Luteolibacter yonseiensis: one gene and its partner. The main gene of each other region encodes a partner of the protein of the gene in region 2 in a complex. Links are inferred from orthologs where the notes say so. Each region holds a gene or a part of one and is shown on either strand. Other genes may lie near its edges. The genes, in order: metK and groL.

Region 1 (7,928 bases), on a different replicon or contig from region 2:
TGTTCGTTCCAACCAAGAAACCGGCTCGGGAATGCCAGGCTGTGCCTGACGGACAAGTCCCCCTCGCTCGACGAGATCGAACCGGGGCATTTCGCGCAGAACTGCCCGGGGTGTCTGGCTGGTGCATTAACAAGCGTTTGATGCCGTCAAATTTTCGGCTGGCTCGGAATCGGCTTCATGCTACAACGGTCCCTGCAAATGAGTGAGAATTCGTCCCACCTCCGATTCATCTCGGTATCCCCAGCCAATTGGGACGCGGGACAAATTTTGTTTTCTTTCTCGGGCAGGATTTCCCGCCTGACTTACTGGCTTGGGATGTTGGGGGTGTTCGCGTCCACCTTCGTCATCAGCGAACTGACCACGTCATTCATGCCGCGTCAGCCGGGATCGGCGATCGGGACCTTTGCCATCACCCTGAACATCGCGGTATTCACGATTTACACCTGGATCATTCTGGCGTTGCTGACCAAACGTTGGCACGACTTGGGAAAGTCAGGCAACTGGACATTGATCGGATTGATTCCATTCATCGGCCCAATCTGGGTGTTCATTGAATGCGGTTGGGTTCGAGGGACTCTAGGCCGTAACAAATATGGTCGGGATCCCTCTTGATTCTCGATCCACCCTGAGACCGTGATGGGCAAGCAATAAGCAAAAACGGGCGCGGCTTGCGGCAAATAATGCGGATTCCTCAATGCCCCGCGTCACGTGCGAGCATTTCCGCCTCCTCCTCGTGTGAGTGGATCTGGAGGGAAACCTGCACGCCTTCCCTCTCCGCAGCCGCCTTGAGCACGCTGCGGATGGCGGAGGCGGTGAAACCATTGCGGCCGATGAGCAACGCCACATCCTGCTTGGCGAGAATGAGCTTGAAGCGGAGCTTCTTCGGCCCCAGCTCCGCGACCTTGAGCTGGGCCTTGGCCGGTTCCTCAATAAGATTCACCGCCACGTATTGGAGGAAATTTTTCAAGCGATCTGTCACTGCCTGCATGATGGGAAAAGAGTGGGACGTTCCGGCGGATTCCGCAAGACAAGGTTGGCCGGCAGCCGGATGCGTAGGTGGAAAAGACTCTGGAAAGGGTGCCACCAACCCCTTTTACCCCTTCTCCCCTCCCGCCGGGCGATTTTATCCCGACCCGGCATTTTGCATACTTGCCACATGGCGAAGCGGTCGCCATTTTCCCGCGCATGTCACGCAGTCACCGCATCACCATCCTCGCCGGAGACGGCATCGGCCCGGAAGTCATGGCCGAGTCCGTCCGCATTCTTGAAGCCGTCGAGGCGAAATTCGGATTCACCGTCGCCCGCAGCGAGCACCTCGTCGGCGGCGCGGCCATCGATGCCACCGGCCACCCGCTTCCACCTGAAACCGTGGCCGCCAGCGAGGCTGCGGACGCGATCCTCTTCGGCTCCGTCGGCGGACCGAAGTGGGAGACCCTGCCACCGGACATCCAGCCGGAGCGCGGCGCCTTGCTGCCGCTGCGCAAGCACTTCGGCCTTTTCGCCAACCTCCGTCCCGGCGTCTGCCTTCCCGCCCTGACCCACGCCTCGCCGGTGAAACAGGAGCTCATCGCCGACGGATTCGACGTCCTCTGCGTGCGCGAACTCACCGGCGGTGTCTATTTCGGCACGCCAAAAGGCCGCGAAGAGCGCAATGGCGAGCCTGTCGCCTTCGACACGATGGTTTACATGAAGAGCGAGATCCAGCGCATCGCCCGCGTGGCGTTCACCGCCGCGATGGGCAGGAAGAAGCAGCTGCTCTCGGTGGACAAGGCGAACGTGCTCGCCTCCTCCGTTCTCTGGCGTGAAACGGTCGTGGAAATTTCCAAGGAGTTCCCTGAAGTCGAGCTCTCCCACATGTATGTCGACAATGCCGCGATGCAGCTCATCAAGCGCCCCGGCTCCTTCGATGTCCTGGTGACGGAAAACCTCTTCGGCGACATCCTCTCGGATGAGATGGCGATGATCTCCGGCTCTCTCGGCATGCTGCCATCCGCCTCGCTCGGCAAGCAGCGCGAGGACGGCCTCTACTTCGGCCTCTACGAACCATCCGGCGGCTCCGCACCGGACATCGCCGGCCAGGGAATCGCAAACCCGATCGCACAAATCCTCTCGCTCGCCATGCTGCTGCGCTTCTCCCTCGGGGAAGTGGAGGCCGCGGACGCCATCGAGGCGGCGGTCGCGAAGACCATCGCCGACGGCTTCCGCACGGGAGACATCGCCACCAGCCAGCCGGGCGAGACGAAAGTCGGCACCAGCGGCATGGGCGACGCCATCCTGGCGAGGCTCTGAAAATCTTCCACAGGCCCGCCGGATGCGTCGGGCCTGACGGGATATCATCAAAAACAGACAACCCGCTGTGAGAACAGCGGGTTGTTTCGTATGGAGCCACAAGGAGTGGCGGACTCCGATCCGCCACAGCCTGAGGTGACAATGCCAAAAGTTCCAACGCGATTCATTGGCGACACACGGGCAATGGCGATCACGTATCGCCGCTCCTCGGCTGCTCCAGATCTGGCGGGTCGACCGACCCCATGGCCATGGAGCGGCGGAACGCGTCCGCCATGCCCATGAAAGCCCATGAGAGGTGGTTTACCTCCCGGCATTCGCTTCTCATGGGCGAGGGCGATTCGGCGATCGCTCCTCCTTGATTGCGTCAGGCTCCCTCTTTCCGCACCGCCGCACTTTCCAACAAAAAACAGCCAGCCGGTTTCCCGACTGGCTGTTTTAAATCAAGAGCAGGCGCAAGCGCCCACCCCAAGCTGATCAATAGCGGTAGTGGTCCGCCTTGTAGGGACCTTCAACCGGGACGCTGATGTAGTCCGCCTGGGCCTGCGTGAGGGTCGTGAGCTTGGCTCCCACCTTCGCGAGGTGAAGACGGGCGACCTCCTCGTCGAGGTGCTTCGAAAGCACGGTCACCTGGCCGGCCTTGTAAACGTCCTTGTTCTTCCAGAGATCGATCTGTGCGAGCGTCTGGTTGGTGAAGCTGTTGGACATCACGAAGCTCGGGTGGCCGGTGGCGCAGCCGAGGTTCACCAGACGGCCTTCCGCGAGCATGTAGATGCTGTTGCCGGTCGGGAAGGTGTATTTGTCCACCTGTGGCTTGATGTTTTTCTGAACGACGCCGGGAGCGTTGTTGAGCTTGTCGATCTGGATCTCGTTGTCGAAGTGGCCGATGTTGCAGACGATGGCCTGGTCCTTCATCTTCTCCATGTGCTCGAGACGGATGATGTCGAAGTTACCGGTCGTGGTGACGTAGATGTCGCCCCAGCCGAGGGTGTCTTCAACAGTGAGGACGCGGAAGCCTTCCATCGCGGCTTGCAGCGCGCAGATCGGGTCCACTTCGGTGACGACGACCTGGGCACCCTGGCCGCGGAGGGCCTGGGCGCAGCCCTTGCCGACATCGCCGTATCCGCAGACGACGCCGACCTTGCCGGAGATCATCACGTCGGTGGCGCGCTTGATGCCGTCCACCAGCGATTCGCGGCAGCCGTAGAGGTTGTCGAATTTCGATTTGGTGACCGAGTCGTTGACGTTGATCGCCGGCACGAGGAGCGTGCCCGCCTTCGCCATTTGATAGAGGCGGTGGACACCGGTGGTGGTTTCTTCGGAAACACCTTTCCAGTCCTTCACGATGGTCGCGAAGATGCCGGGTTGCTCGGCGTGGATTTTCTTAAGGAGGTCCTTGATGACCTGTTCCTCATGGCTGCCGGACGGGGTGTTGACCCAGTCGGAACCGTTCTCGAGTTCGTAGCCCTTGTGGATGAGGAGGGTCGCGTCGCCACCATCATCGACGATCAGTTCGGGACCGAAGCCGCCGGGGAACTGGAGCGCTTCCCAAGTGCACCACCAATATTCCTCAAGGGTCTCGCCCTTCCAGGCGTAGACCGGGATTTCCGCAGCAGCGATGGCGGCGGCGGCGTGGTCCTGGGTGGAGAAGATGTTGCAGGAAACCCAGCGCACCTGCGCACCGAGAGCGACGAGCGTCTCGATGAGCACCGCCGTCTGGATGGTCATGTGCAGCGAGCCCATGATGCGGACGCCCTCGAGAGGTTTCTCAGGACCGTACTTGGCACGGGTTGCCATGAGACCCGGCATTTCATGCTCGGCGATCTCGATTTCCTTACGTCCGAAATCGGCAAGACCGATGTCGCGAACCTTATAATCTGTGAAGCTCATAGTAATAGTGGTTGGTTGGATGGAATGAAGCGCGGGACCCGGTTTTCAGATCCCGCGCTTCTGAAGAGTTGTCAGCCCACCGCCTTCTTAAGCGCGGCCGCCTTGTCGGTGGATTCCCAGGTGAGATCCGCGTCGTCTTTGCCGAAGTGGCCGTAGTTGGTGGACTTGGAATAGATCGGACGGAGCAGGTTGAGCTGCTTGACGATGTCCGCAGGCTTGAAGGAGAAGACCTTGAGGATGCCCGCGAGGATCTCGGCATCGGACTTGATTCCGGTGCCGAAGGTGTCCACGTGCACGCTCACCGGAAGCGGGTGACCGATGGCGTAGGCGAACTGGACCTCGCAACGCGACGCCAGACCGGCGGCGACGACGTTCTTCGCAACCCAGCGGCCCATGTAGGCGGCGGAGCGGTCGACCTTGGAAGGGTCCTTCCCGGAGAAAGCACCACCACCGTGACGGCCGGTGCCACCATAGGTGTCGACGATGATCTTGCGTCCGGTCAGGCCGGAGTCGCCTTGCGGGCCGCCGACGACGAACTTGCCGGTCGGGTTGATGAGATACTCGGTGTCCTTGGTGAGCATTTCCTTCGGCAGGACCTTCTTGATGACCTGCTCGATGCAGAATTTTTCGATTTCCGCATGCTCCACATCGGCGGAGTGCTGGGTGGAGATGACGACGTTGACGATGCGGGTCGGTTTGCCGTCCACATATTCGACGGAGACCTGGGACTTCGCGTCCGGACGCAGCCACTTGGCGAGCTTGCCGGCCTTGCGGATGCGGGTCAGCTCGCGGCCGAGGCGGTGCGCGAACATGATGGGCGCTGGCATGAGCTCCGGAGTTTCATCGCAAGCGTAGCCGAACATGATGCCTTGGTCACCGGCACCCTGCTCCTTGTGCTTCTTGCCTTCCGCAGCGGCGGCGTCCACGCCTTGGGCGATGTCCGGGCTTTGCGCGGTCAGGTAGTTGTTGATGAAAAGCGTGTCGGCGTGGAAGACGTCGTCATTGTTGGTGTAGCCGATGCCACGAACCGCGTCGCGGATGATCTTGCCGATGTTGATGACCTCATCCAGCGGCTTGGTGGTGCCCTTCTTCTTGTCCTGAAGCGACGGGATCGTGATCTCGCCGCCGACAACGACGACGTTGCTTTTCACGAAAGTTTCGCAAGCCACGCGGCTCTTCGGATCAAGGGTGAGGCAGGCGTCAAGGATTGCGTCCGAGATGGTGTCGGCGACTTTGTCCGGATGGCCTTCGCCCACGGACTCTGAAGAGAAAATGAAGGTGCTCATGTGCTTTTAATTTTTTCGTATCGTCAAATCGTGATGCGTTGATACAATCGCCCCGCCATGCCGTCAATGCTCAAATCCTTGAAGCTGCTGTCCGATCCCACCCGCCTGCGGATCCTGAAGCTGGTGGAAAACGAATCGCTATCAGTCGCTGAACTTCAAGAGGTCCTGGGCATGGGTCAGAGCCGCATCTCCACCCAACTATCCCAGTTGAAGCTGGAGGGTCTCGTGAGCGACGAACGCAGTGGCAAAAACAACATTTACACCTGCACCGCCGATCCGGACCTCATGGATGTGGCCCGCCTTGCCGCCGCGGAGGTTCCGGAAGTGGCTGCCGACGAAGCCGCGCTTCGCCATCTTCTCAGGAAACGCAGGGACACCTCGCGCGCCTATTTCGACGAACTGGCGGGTCGGTTCGGCAAGGACTATGTCCCCGGCCGCTCCTGGAAAGCTCTCGCCGAGGCTCTCATCAAGGTGCTGAACTACCGGGTCGTCGCCGATCTCGGCGCGGGTGAGGGAACGCTCGCCCAGCTCCTCGCGCAACGTGCGGAGAAGGTCATCGCGGTGGATCTCTCGCCAAAGATGGTGGAATTCGGACAAGACCTCGCCATCCGGAACGGTCTCACGAATCTGGAATACCGCATCGGCGACATCGAGGAGCCGCCGATCGAAGACAACAGCCTCGATCTTGCGATCCTCAGCCAGGCACTTCACCACGCGGAGCATCCGGAACGTGCGCTGGACGCGGCATTCCGCATCCTGAAACCCGGTGGACGCATCATCGTGCTGGATCTCCTCCAACACCAGTTCGAAGAAGCCCGCGAACTCTACGCCGACCGGTGGCTGGGATTTGCCGAAAGCGAGCTGGCCGCCATGCTGGAAAAGTCCGGCTTCACCAGCATCGAAACCATCGTTGCGGACCGGGAGACCGCCGCGCCGAAATTCCAGACACTGCTCGGCATCGGCGCGCGACCGGCATAAGTTTCAAGCGGAGATCGCCCGGTTGATGCCAACGGGCACATCTTGCCGACTTTGTTTTTTCGTGCGCTTGCGGGTGCCATCCATTCCAGGCATGCTTGCAATCCCCCACCCCGCATGCGATTCATCCTCATGCGATTTTTCATCTGGCCGGCGGCTTTCCTCTCCCTCACCGCCTGTTTCCCAGCGAAGCCTCCCGCCGTGAAACCTTCCGCACCGGGAGCTGCGGTTGCAAAACCTCAGGTAGCGGCAGCCTCTCTCCCACCCCCGTCGGTTTTGCCGCCCCCACGTCCTGCCTCACCCGTCACGCCACCACGGGTCACCATACGCGAAATCTCCGGCATTACCTTTGAGGGAGTGTCATTCGACTCCCGCAGCCACCGCCTCCGCGTGGTGGACCAGCCCGGAGGACCAACCTCCCGGTTCGCGGATTCTTCCTCGGCCGCGAAAGCCAACGGAGGAATCGCCGCGGTGAACGCCGGATTCTTCACCCCCGAGGGTGCGCCTCTCGGTCTCGTCGTATCGGATGGGAAAATATCAGGAAGCTGGAACACCTCGTCGCTCGGCAGCGGGGTGTGGTATGAAGCACCAGGTGGCGGCAATGCCATCACCCGGCGGGAGACGCTCGGACGCCCGGGTGCCGCCGCCATGAGCGGGCTCCTCCAAGCCGGACCGCTTCTCATCGAAAACCACCGCCCGGTCAGCGGACTGGAAGCCACGAAGCCAAGCGTCCGGATGCTCATCCTCTGGGATGGCGGAACCGGTTGGTGGATCGGCCGTGGCTCCACCTGCACCCTCGCGCAGCTAGGCAGCGCCCTCGCCGGCGGCTCCCCCGCGGGATGGCCCATCCGCTCCGCGCTGAATCTCGACGGCGGCAGGTCTTCGGACTTGTGGATTTCCGAATCCGTCTCCGGCGGCCCCCTTCTCCGCCGCTCGCCATGGAACCGCCCGGTCAGGAATTTTCTCGTGCTGGTGCCGCGCTGACGGTTCCGTCACGAAACCAGAATTGGACAGCATCATTATTGGTGATAAATTCCATGCCGTCACACTTGTATGAAACCCATGTCGCTCCCCGCCATCGTGTCCACGCTTGTCGTCACACTCGGGTTCGTCTCGTGTGGGGCGATCAATAAAGTTGGTGAAGGTTCCGTAGCCTTGGTGAAAAAAACCACCACGGCGACCACCACCGGAATTGCCTCCCTTTCGGACAAAATCCGCCCGGCGGGCATCAAGGTCGTGGAAGTCCGTGAACAGGATCTCGAGAAACTGCCTACGGGACACGACCGTGCGATCGCTTTCCAAAACACCAAAAAGAACAGCTTCTGGCTCTTCGACGGCCCCGTGGATTTCGTGGAGCCCCAGCTTCCCGAGCCCGCGCCCGGAGACGATCAGGTGGAGATTTTACTGCCTCCCAAGGACGAATGACGCGGGAGATTCCCGTATTCCCGGCTTGAAGATCCCGGCTTCCTGAGAATGATCCCCGCATGTCAC
Region 2 (7,890 bases):
GATGAGATAATAGGCGGATTTTTTCACGACAGTCGGCGGGCTTGGATCACTCAACTATCTGAATATCTGCCGCAGCGCAATGGATTCCTAACAACCCGTCACACTTCGGTGATTGTTCCTCACACGCTCCGCCTGCCCTGCATGGCCCGCATCAGCGTGAGCTCGTCCGCATGCTCCAGCCCCCCGCCTGCGGGCAGGCCCTGTGCGATGCGGGTGAGGCGGCAGTTCCTGCCACGCAGCAGTTCCGCGAGGTAGTTCGCCGTCGCCTCCCCTTCCACGTCCGCCCCGAGCGCGAGGATGACTTCGATTTCCTCGGTCGCGGCCTCGATGCGCCGGACAAGCTGAGGGATCCGCAGGTCTTCCGGGGAAACCCTGTCCAACGGGGAAAGCTTCCCTCCGAGGCAGTGGTAGCGGCCCCGGAAGGCCCCGGAGCGTTCGAGCGGAAGCACGTCGGTCGCCTGCTCGACGACGCAGAGGATGAGGTCGTCACGCGCCGGATCATCACAGACATCGCAACCCGCTTCGGTTGCGAAGAATCCACATGAGGGGCAAGGGAGGACGCTTTCCTTCGCGACGGTGAGGGCCTCGGCGAGGGCCGCGCTGTTGGACTTCGGACTTTGCAGAAGCCATACCGCGATGCGTTCGGCACTGCGCGGGCCGATGCCCGGCAACCGCTTGAGTTCGCCGACGAGCGCCTTGACCGGCTCTGGAAAATCCGCGCGTTTCATGGCAAAATCCCGTCCACCGGCATGCGGTGCCTGCCCGCGTAAACGACCGCGCACACGCCCGACCAAATCACCGCGATGAATGGCGCGGCGACGGCGGGGGCATGCGCCGCGAGAACCAGCGCCGGAGCCCATCCCGCGATGAGGACCAGCGCCGTGATCCATATCACCAGGCGCCGCCAGGTGGCGGGCACGCTCAGGATGGAAAAGGAAATCGCAAAGGCCAGCAGCACCGTCACCAACCAGACCCACCACTCGGGCAGGGACTTGGGAAATGAAGGAAACCTGTCCTGCACGACGATACGGCTGATGATGGAATCCAGTCTGCCGAGGATTCCCAGCAGGCCCAATCCCACGACCAGCAGGATCGAAAGCGAACCGATGGCGCACGCGGGGACGAGCACATGTCCGACGGGTGGTGATTGGGGGTTTTTCATTTGTTTCTCATGAAGCTCTCTTCGTAAGGGGGCTCGGCAGCGATGACGTTCTCCACATGTAACACCGGCTGGATGACACCGTCCTCCATCGGGAAACGCATGGTTCCGGCGACCTTCACCCAGTCGTTTTCCCCGAACTGCGGCGGGGCTTTTCCAAATTCCAGGACGATGGGGATCGCACGGCTGTCCGCGGCGCAGCACGTGATGAAGAGCCGGTAGAGCCGCTTGCGGGTACCGTCCGGGTTGTTGTTCTTTTCCTCGATCCAGCGGCCTTCGGTTTCCACCTTGAGCCCGTCGATGAGGGTTTGCAGCTCGCGGTCGCCGCTGGAGAAGAAAAGCTCCATCAGGGAGAATTGGAGGAATCCCTCGGCGGTCTTGCGATGGCTCTTTTCCAAGTCCTCCCGGGTGAGGGCGGGCATGGATGAGGAGAGGAATGGCGATGTCACGGCGGACGGCGCGTCATAGAGCCCCTTCCGGGCGAGTGCGGCGGCGGAGTATTCGTCCTTGGTCCAGGCAACGGAGAGCCCCAGCGGGATGAGCATGAGCGCGACGGCGGTCAGCGGATGCATGTCGCCGCCTTCGTGATCATGCGGATCCTCCTCGTCCCCGTGGTCGTGGCCGCAGTCCGCCGTTTGCCCGGCGGTGAGAAGATTGAAAAGCCCCAGCACCGCGAGGCCGAGCCCGCCGCCGAAACAGATGAGCCGGAAGTCCGGTGCGAGGTACTTGTTGATCCGCCCGCTGCTGTAGAAATAGAGCAGCGTCGCGCTCCAGGCGAGCACGGCGAGCGAGAAGAGGATGCGCCGCGTGCGGGGTTTCATTTGGCTGCGAAGATGAGGGTTTGCCAGAAGATGGAGATGCCGCCGATGGCGAGGAAGAGACCGAGCGCCAGAAGGACGATGAAGCGCTTTTTCAACACCGTCTGATAAAGGAACAGCAGTTTCACATCCATCATCGGACCGAAGGTGAGGAACGCGAGCTTCGCCCCCCATGAGAATTTATCCAGTGTCGCGGCGATGAAGGCGTCCGACGTGCTGCACAAGCTGAGGATGAAGGCCAGCGCCATCAGCGCGGCAGGCGCTCCGACAGGATTTTTCGCCAGTCCGTCCAGCCACTGCGCGCCGGGTGCGATGCCGGTGTTGAACAACGCGGTGATGGCGACGCCGATGGAGAAATAAACCGCGACATCCACGAAGTCCTTCAACGAGGAACGGAACGCGGAAACAAGGCGGGTGTCCCCGCCGGGTTCATGGTGATGATGGTGGGAGTCTCCGCTGTGGTCATGGCCGCAGCAGGAATGGTCGTGCCCGTGATCATGATGATCATGTCCGTGATGCCCCTGTCCGGATTCGTCCTTTTTCAGGCTGTCCACCAGCTTCGCCTTGAGCACCGATGCCAGTGGCATTTTGGAGACGATGAGTCCGACTCCGACGGCGATGAGAAACCCGAGCAGAAGCCGTGAGCTCACCATCATCGCCGCTCCCTGGCCCTGGAACGCCTTCCAGGTGCTCAGCGCGGTGATGGGATTCACGATGGGCGCGGCGAGCATGTAGGTCAGCGCGCAGGAAACCGGCAGGCCTTTTTTCACGAGACGCCGGATGACCGGCACCACCGCGCATTCACACACCGGGAAAACCGCCCCCAGAAGCCCGGCGGTTAGAACGGCCAGGAATTTGTTTCTCGGCAGGAACCGGTCCATCGCACCGGCGGGCAGGTAGATGTCGATGAATCCGCTGATGAGCGTGCCGAGCAGAATGAATGGCGCCCCTTCGAAAAGGATGCTCAGGAAAGCGAGGGCGAAGTCCTGCTGGGAATCGGGCGACATCGCGCACAGCAAACGCTGCCTGGCCGGTTGTGTCAACCGGGAGGGGAAAAAGTGAGACGATGCGTGTGATCCCGGTCAGCCGTATCACATTCCCATCTCCATGCGGCCATCGGCATCGGTCGGAGGATGAGTCCCTGGCCAGGGAGCTTCTCACTTTGGCAGGATTCGAGAATGGAATCTCTTTGCCCCGGTCCGCCGGGTGCTTCCAAGGTCGATCATGGCACGCAGGATTCATTGCAATGCCGCATCCCCTCTCCCAAACCTCGTCATGAAACCCAAATCCAGCTGGATCGTATCCGCACCGCTCTCGCTCTTCCTCATCGCCAGCGCGCACGCCGCGGACAACACGTGGAACAATGCCGTGGCGAACCTGGCATGGGACAACGCGAACGCCAACTGGGCGGGCCCGGCCACATGGACGAACGGCGACTCCGCCATTTTCGGAGCCACGGGCATCGGCGCGATCTCCGTCGCCAGTGGCGTCACGGCGGAAAAAATCACTTTCAACAACACCGGCTACAGTCTGACGGGCGGGCCGCTGACCCTCACCGGACCGGAAATTTCCACCGCAGCCTCCACAGACACCACCATCTCCTCCGTGATCCAGGGAGCCGCCGGCCTCACCAAGAAGGGAGCCGGCATCCTGCGTCTCGCGGGAACCAACACCTACACCGGTACGACACTGCTGTCCGAAGGATCGCTGTTGGCGTCCAACGCTTCCGGAAACTCGCTGTCCGGGAACATCACCCTTGGAAACAACACCGCCGCCGTTGTCCTTACCACCACGGCGTCGAACCAATTCGCCAGCGGGACCAACCTCACATTCTCCAATGCCGCACGCGACGCGAAACTCCAACTGCGTGGCACGACACAGACCGTGTCCTCCATCAACAGCACCGCATCCAACACGCTTTCCATCATTCAAAATGATGAATCCGGCACCGCCGGCTACGGTGCGGGCGGCGGCACGGGAACCCTGATCGTCAACAACAACGCGGCCTCGACCTTCGATGGCATTATCCGCAACGGGGGCGGTGCCGCGCCCGGGGTGCTGAATCTCACCAAGACAGGCACCGGCACGCTGACGATTCTGAACACAACGACGATTGCCGCGAATGGTTATACCGGCACCACCACCGTCAGCGATGGTTTGCTTCAATTCGGAAACAGCACCGCAAGCCGCAAGGCCATCGGATCCGGTCCGTTGCAGATCAACACCACTGGTTCCGTCCTGATTTGGAACAGCATCGCCCAAACCCACACCAACACCATCTCAGGCAGCGGCGCCCTCGCATTCCGTTCGAACAATTCGGATGCGTCCAGAGGAGGAAACGAACACATCATCACCGGCACGTCGAACAGTGGTTACTCGGGAGCCATCACCGTGACCGACAGCCGCCTGCGTTTACAGAACGCCTCCTCCCCCTTGGGAAACGCCAGCGCCACGAACACCGTGACGATGGCAGGCAACGGTCAGCTCATGTATAACGCGGCCGGCACCTATAACTACAACGTCAGCATCGGCGGCTTGGGTTATTACGAAACCGCCGGACAACAGCTCGGAGCCCTGAGGCTCGAACTCGGAGCTGTTCAGGCGGGCACGGTCACTCTCACTGGAAATGCCGGGATCGGCACTCAGGACGCCGGAGCCGGAGGTGCCATTTCCGGCGTGATCGGCCAGAGCGGCGGCTCCTATGGATTCACCAAACTGGGTACCAACACCCTCACCCTCACCGCCGCCAATACCTACACCGGTGCCACCGTCGTCAGAACCGGCACACTCGCCCTTTCCGGCTCGGGAGGCATCGCCGCGAGCACCACCATCGAGGTGGCCTCCGGTGCCTTCCTGAATGTTTCCGCCGCTTCCGGAGGTTGGACCCTCGGCTCCTCCCAGACACTCAAGGGAACCGGCACCGTGACCGGAGATTTCACGGTGGCCGGCTCCATTGCCCCTGGCACCACCGATGCCGGAACCCTCACCGCCGCAGGAACCATCACGCTCGGTGGCACATCGAGCTGGCAGGTCCAGCTCGGCGGGACCACCGCCGGACAATTCGACAAACTCATCGCATCAGGAAACATCAACGCCGCCGGTGCCATCGCCTTGTCCTACTTCGGGGGATACACGCCCGGCTTGAACGACCAGTTCGACATCGCCGACTTCGCCGGCTTCACCGACAGCGGCTACACGTTCGACACCTCCGCCGCGCCGCTGGCTGGTGGCTACAGCTGGGATTTCTCCAACTTCGAAACCACCGGCGTCATCACGGTGGTGCCTGAGGTTTCAACGTCATTGCTGGCAGGTCTGGGTGTCATCGGTCTGCTGCGTCGGAGGAGGATGTGATCGGAGGCGAAATTTCATCTGGATAGCGATGCGCCACCAAAAGCGGTTGCCGTCATGGCGGCACTGCTTCCGCGCCAACTTCGGTTGCAGATTCACATCTCTTCCTTTCGTTCCGCCGGATGATCTGTTGAATGTGCCGGTTCAAGACCCAGAGTTGGACAGAATTCAGATGCCTGACTGGCAGATCGGCTTCACCTCGGACCAGCAGATCCGAAACTCCAGTCTCCTGCCCGCATATCTTGAAGCAAGAAAGCCAGCCAGGTTTCCCTGGCTGGCTCTTTTGATTGATAGGCACGGCGGTTGGAAACCGCCGCCACGATTTACATCATGCCGCCCATTCCGCCCATGCCGTGGTCGTGACCACCGCCGCCGCCTGGCGCTTCCTTCGCAGGAAGGTCGGTGATGAGGGCCTCGGTGGTGAGGAGGAGTCCGGAGATGGACGCCGCGTTCTGGAGCGCGGTGCGGGTGACCTTGGTAGGATCGACAACACCGGAAGCGATGAGGTCTTCGAACTTGTCGGTGGCGACATTGTAGCCTTCGCCGCCTTTGCCCTTCTTGACCTGGTCGACGATCATCGCGGCCTCGCGGCCCGCGTTGGCGACGAGCTGGCGGAGAGGAGCTTCCACGGCGCGGGCGATGATGCCGGCACCGGTCTTCTCGTCACCTTCCAGGCCCAGGTCGCCGACAGCGGCGTGGGCGCGGATGAGGGCGGTACCGCCTCCGGCGACGATGCCTTCTTCGACGGCCGCACGGGTCGCGTGGAGGGCGTCCTCGACGCGGGCCTTCTTCTCCTTCATCTCGGTTTCGGTTGCAGCACCGACGTTGATGACGGCGACGCCGCCTGCGAGCTTGGCAAGGCGCTCCTGGAGCTTCTCACGGTCGTAGTCGCTGGTGGTGTCCTCGATCTGGCGGCGGATCTGGTTCACGCGGCCGGTGATGCCTTCGGAAGTGCCGCCGCCTTCAACGATGACGGTGTTTTCCTTGCTGATGGTGATGCGCTTGGCTTCGCCGAGGTCGCTGAGCTCGACGGACTCCAGCTTGATGCCGAGGTCTTCCGTGATCACGCGGCCACCGGTGAGGATGGCGAGGTCTTCGAGCATGGCCTTGCGGCGGTCGCCGAAGCCGGGAGCCTTGACGGCGGCGATGTTGAGGATGCCGCGGAGCTTGTTCACCACGAGGGTCGCAAGAGCTTCGCCTTCGACATCTTCAGCGATGATGAGGAGAGGACGGCCGGTCTTGGCAACCTTCTCAAGGAGGGGAAGCATGTCCTTGAGGGAGGAGATCTTCTTCTCGTTGATGAGGATGTAGGCGCTCTCGAGGTGCGCTTCCATGGACTCGGGGTTGGTGACGAAGTATGGGCTGAGATAGCCCTTGTCGAACTGCATGCCTTCGACGACGTCGAGGGTGGTTTCGATGCCCTTGGCTTCTTCAACGGTGATGGTTCCGTCCTTGCCGACCTTGTCCATGGCTTCGGCGATGATGTTGCCGATTTCCTTGTCCGAGTTGGCGGAGATGGAGGCGACCTGGGCGATTTCCTTCGCGTCGGAGACGGTCTTGGAAAGTTCCTTGAGCTGGGCGACGATCGCCTCGGTGGCCTTCATGATGCCGCGTTGCAGCGAGATCGGGTTGGCACCGGCGGTGACGTTGCGGAGGCCTTCCTTGTAGATGGCTTCGGCAAGCACGGTCGCGGTGGTGGTGCCGTCACCGGCGATGTCGGAGGTCTTGGAGGAAACCTCGCGGATCAGCTGGGCGCCCATGTTTTCATATGGACACTCGAGCTCGATTTCCTTGGCAACCGAGACACCGTCCTTGGTGATGGTTGGGGAACCGAATTTCTTGTCGAGGATGACATTGCGTCCGGCAGGTCCGAGGGTCGCCTTGACGGCGCGGGCGAGTTTTTCAACACCGCGCAGGAGGGACTGGCGTGCTGCTTCGTCGAATTGGAGTTGTTTGGCCATTGTAGAGTGATGGTTTAAAGTTGGGAGTTATATGAAAAAAGATCAGCCGACGATTCCGAGGATATCCGCTTCGTTGAGGATGAGGACTTCTTGTCCGTCCACCTTCACTTCGGTGCCGCCGTATTTGGAGATGAGAACCTTGTCGCCGACTTTCACGGTGAACTCGATGGCGTTGCCCTTGTCGTCCTTGCCGCCGGTACCGAGGCTGAGAACCTCAGCTTCCTGCGGCTTTTCCTTGGCGGAGTCCGGGAGCACGATGCCGCCCGCGCTGATGGCGTCTGCTTCGATGCGCTTTACGAGGACACGTTGTCCGAGTGGTTTGATGTTGGCCATAATAGTTGTTATGTGTTTGGTTTTAGTTTCTGTGAGAAAGCCATACCGCCTAAGCGGATATGGAAAGGGGTGATAATGATCCGGATAGGAATGCCGATGGGTGGACGCGAATGTGGCGGCGGTTATCCGGCCGCCGCCACTTTTCAAATCAGTCTACGACTTCCGCGTCGACAACCTTACCCTTCGCTTGCTTCGGCTCGCCCGAGCCGGATTCGGCGGCGGGTTCCACGTCGGGTTGCTGTGCTCCGGCACCGGCTTGTTGGGCGGCTTC

The links.
Region 1: the proteins of groL (region 2) and metK are in contact, whole or in part, in a cryo-EM structure (PDB 8P4O), measured with the Escherichia coli proteins. The link is inferred for Luteolibacter yonseiensis from one-to-one orthologs.

Annotation. Positions count from the first base shown.
Region 1 is NZ_JAENIK010000012.1:85,456-93,383, reverse strand. What follows is about bases 3,356-6,316. They hold metK (methionine adenosyltransferase), read right to left. Parts: upstream 5,463-6,316; coding sequence 4,248-5,462; downstream 3,356-4,247. Other genes in these bases: JIN84_RS16195 (ArsR/SmtB family transcription factor), read left to right, coding at 5,520-6,316; ahcY (adenosylhomocysteinase), read right to left, coding at 3,356-4,176. Outside these bases: JIN84_RS16225 (ABC transporter ATP-binding protein), read left to right, coding at 1-141; JIN84_RS16220 (DUF805 domain-containing protein), read left to right, coding at 199-612; JIN84_RS16215 (KH domain-containing protein), read right to left, coding at 692-988; leuB (3-isopropylmalate dehydrogenase), read left to right, coding at 1,186-2,289; more of ahcY, read right to left, coding at 2,764-3,355; more of JIN84_RS16195, read left to right, coding at 6,317-6,440; JIN84_RS16190 (phosphodiester glycosidase family protein), read left to right, coding at 6,570-7,421; JIN84_RS16185 (hypothetical protein), read left to right, coding at 7,500-7,862; JIN84_RS16180 (D-alanyl-D-alanine carboxypeptidase family protein), read left to right, coding at 7,922-7,928. UniProt on the Escherichia coli protein: Catalyzes the formation of S-adenosylmethionine (AdoMet) from methionine and ATP.
Region 2 is NZ_JAENIK010000011.1:252,747-260,636, reverse strand. Bases 4,968-7,890 are described here. They hold groL (chaperonin GroEL), read right to left. Parts: upstream 7,287-7,890; coding sequence 5,649-7,286; downstream 4,968-5,648. Other genes in these bases: dnaK (molecular chaperone DnaK), read right to left, coding at 7,768-7,890; JIN84_RS10770 (co-chaperone GroES), read right to left, coding at 7,329-7,619; JIN84_RS10780 (beta strand repeat-containing protein), read left to right, coding at 4,968-5,328. Also shown: JIN84_RS10805 (hypothetical protein), read right to left, coding at 1-54; recombination mediator RecR, read right to left, coding at 120-728; JIN84_RS10795 (hypothetical protein), read right to left, coding at 725-1,162; JIN84_RS10790 (TIGR03943 family putative permease subunit), read right to left, coding at 1,159-1,980; JIN84_RS10785 (permease), read right to left, coding at 1,977-2,984; more of JIN84_RS10780, read left to right, coding at 3,253-4,967.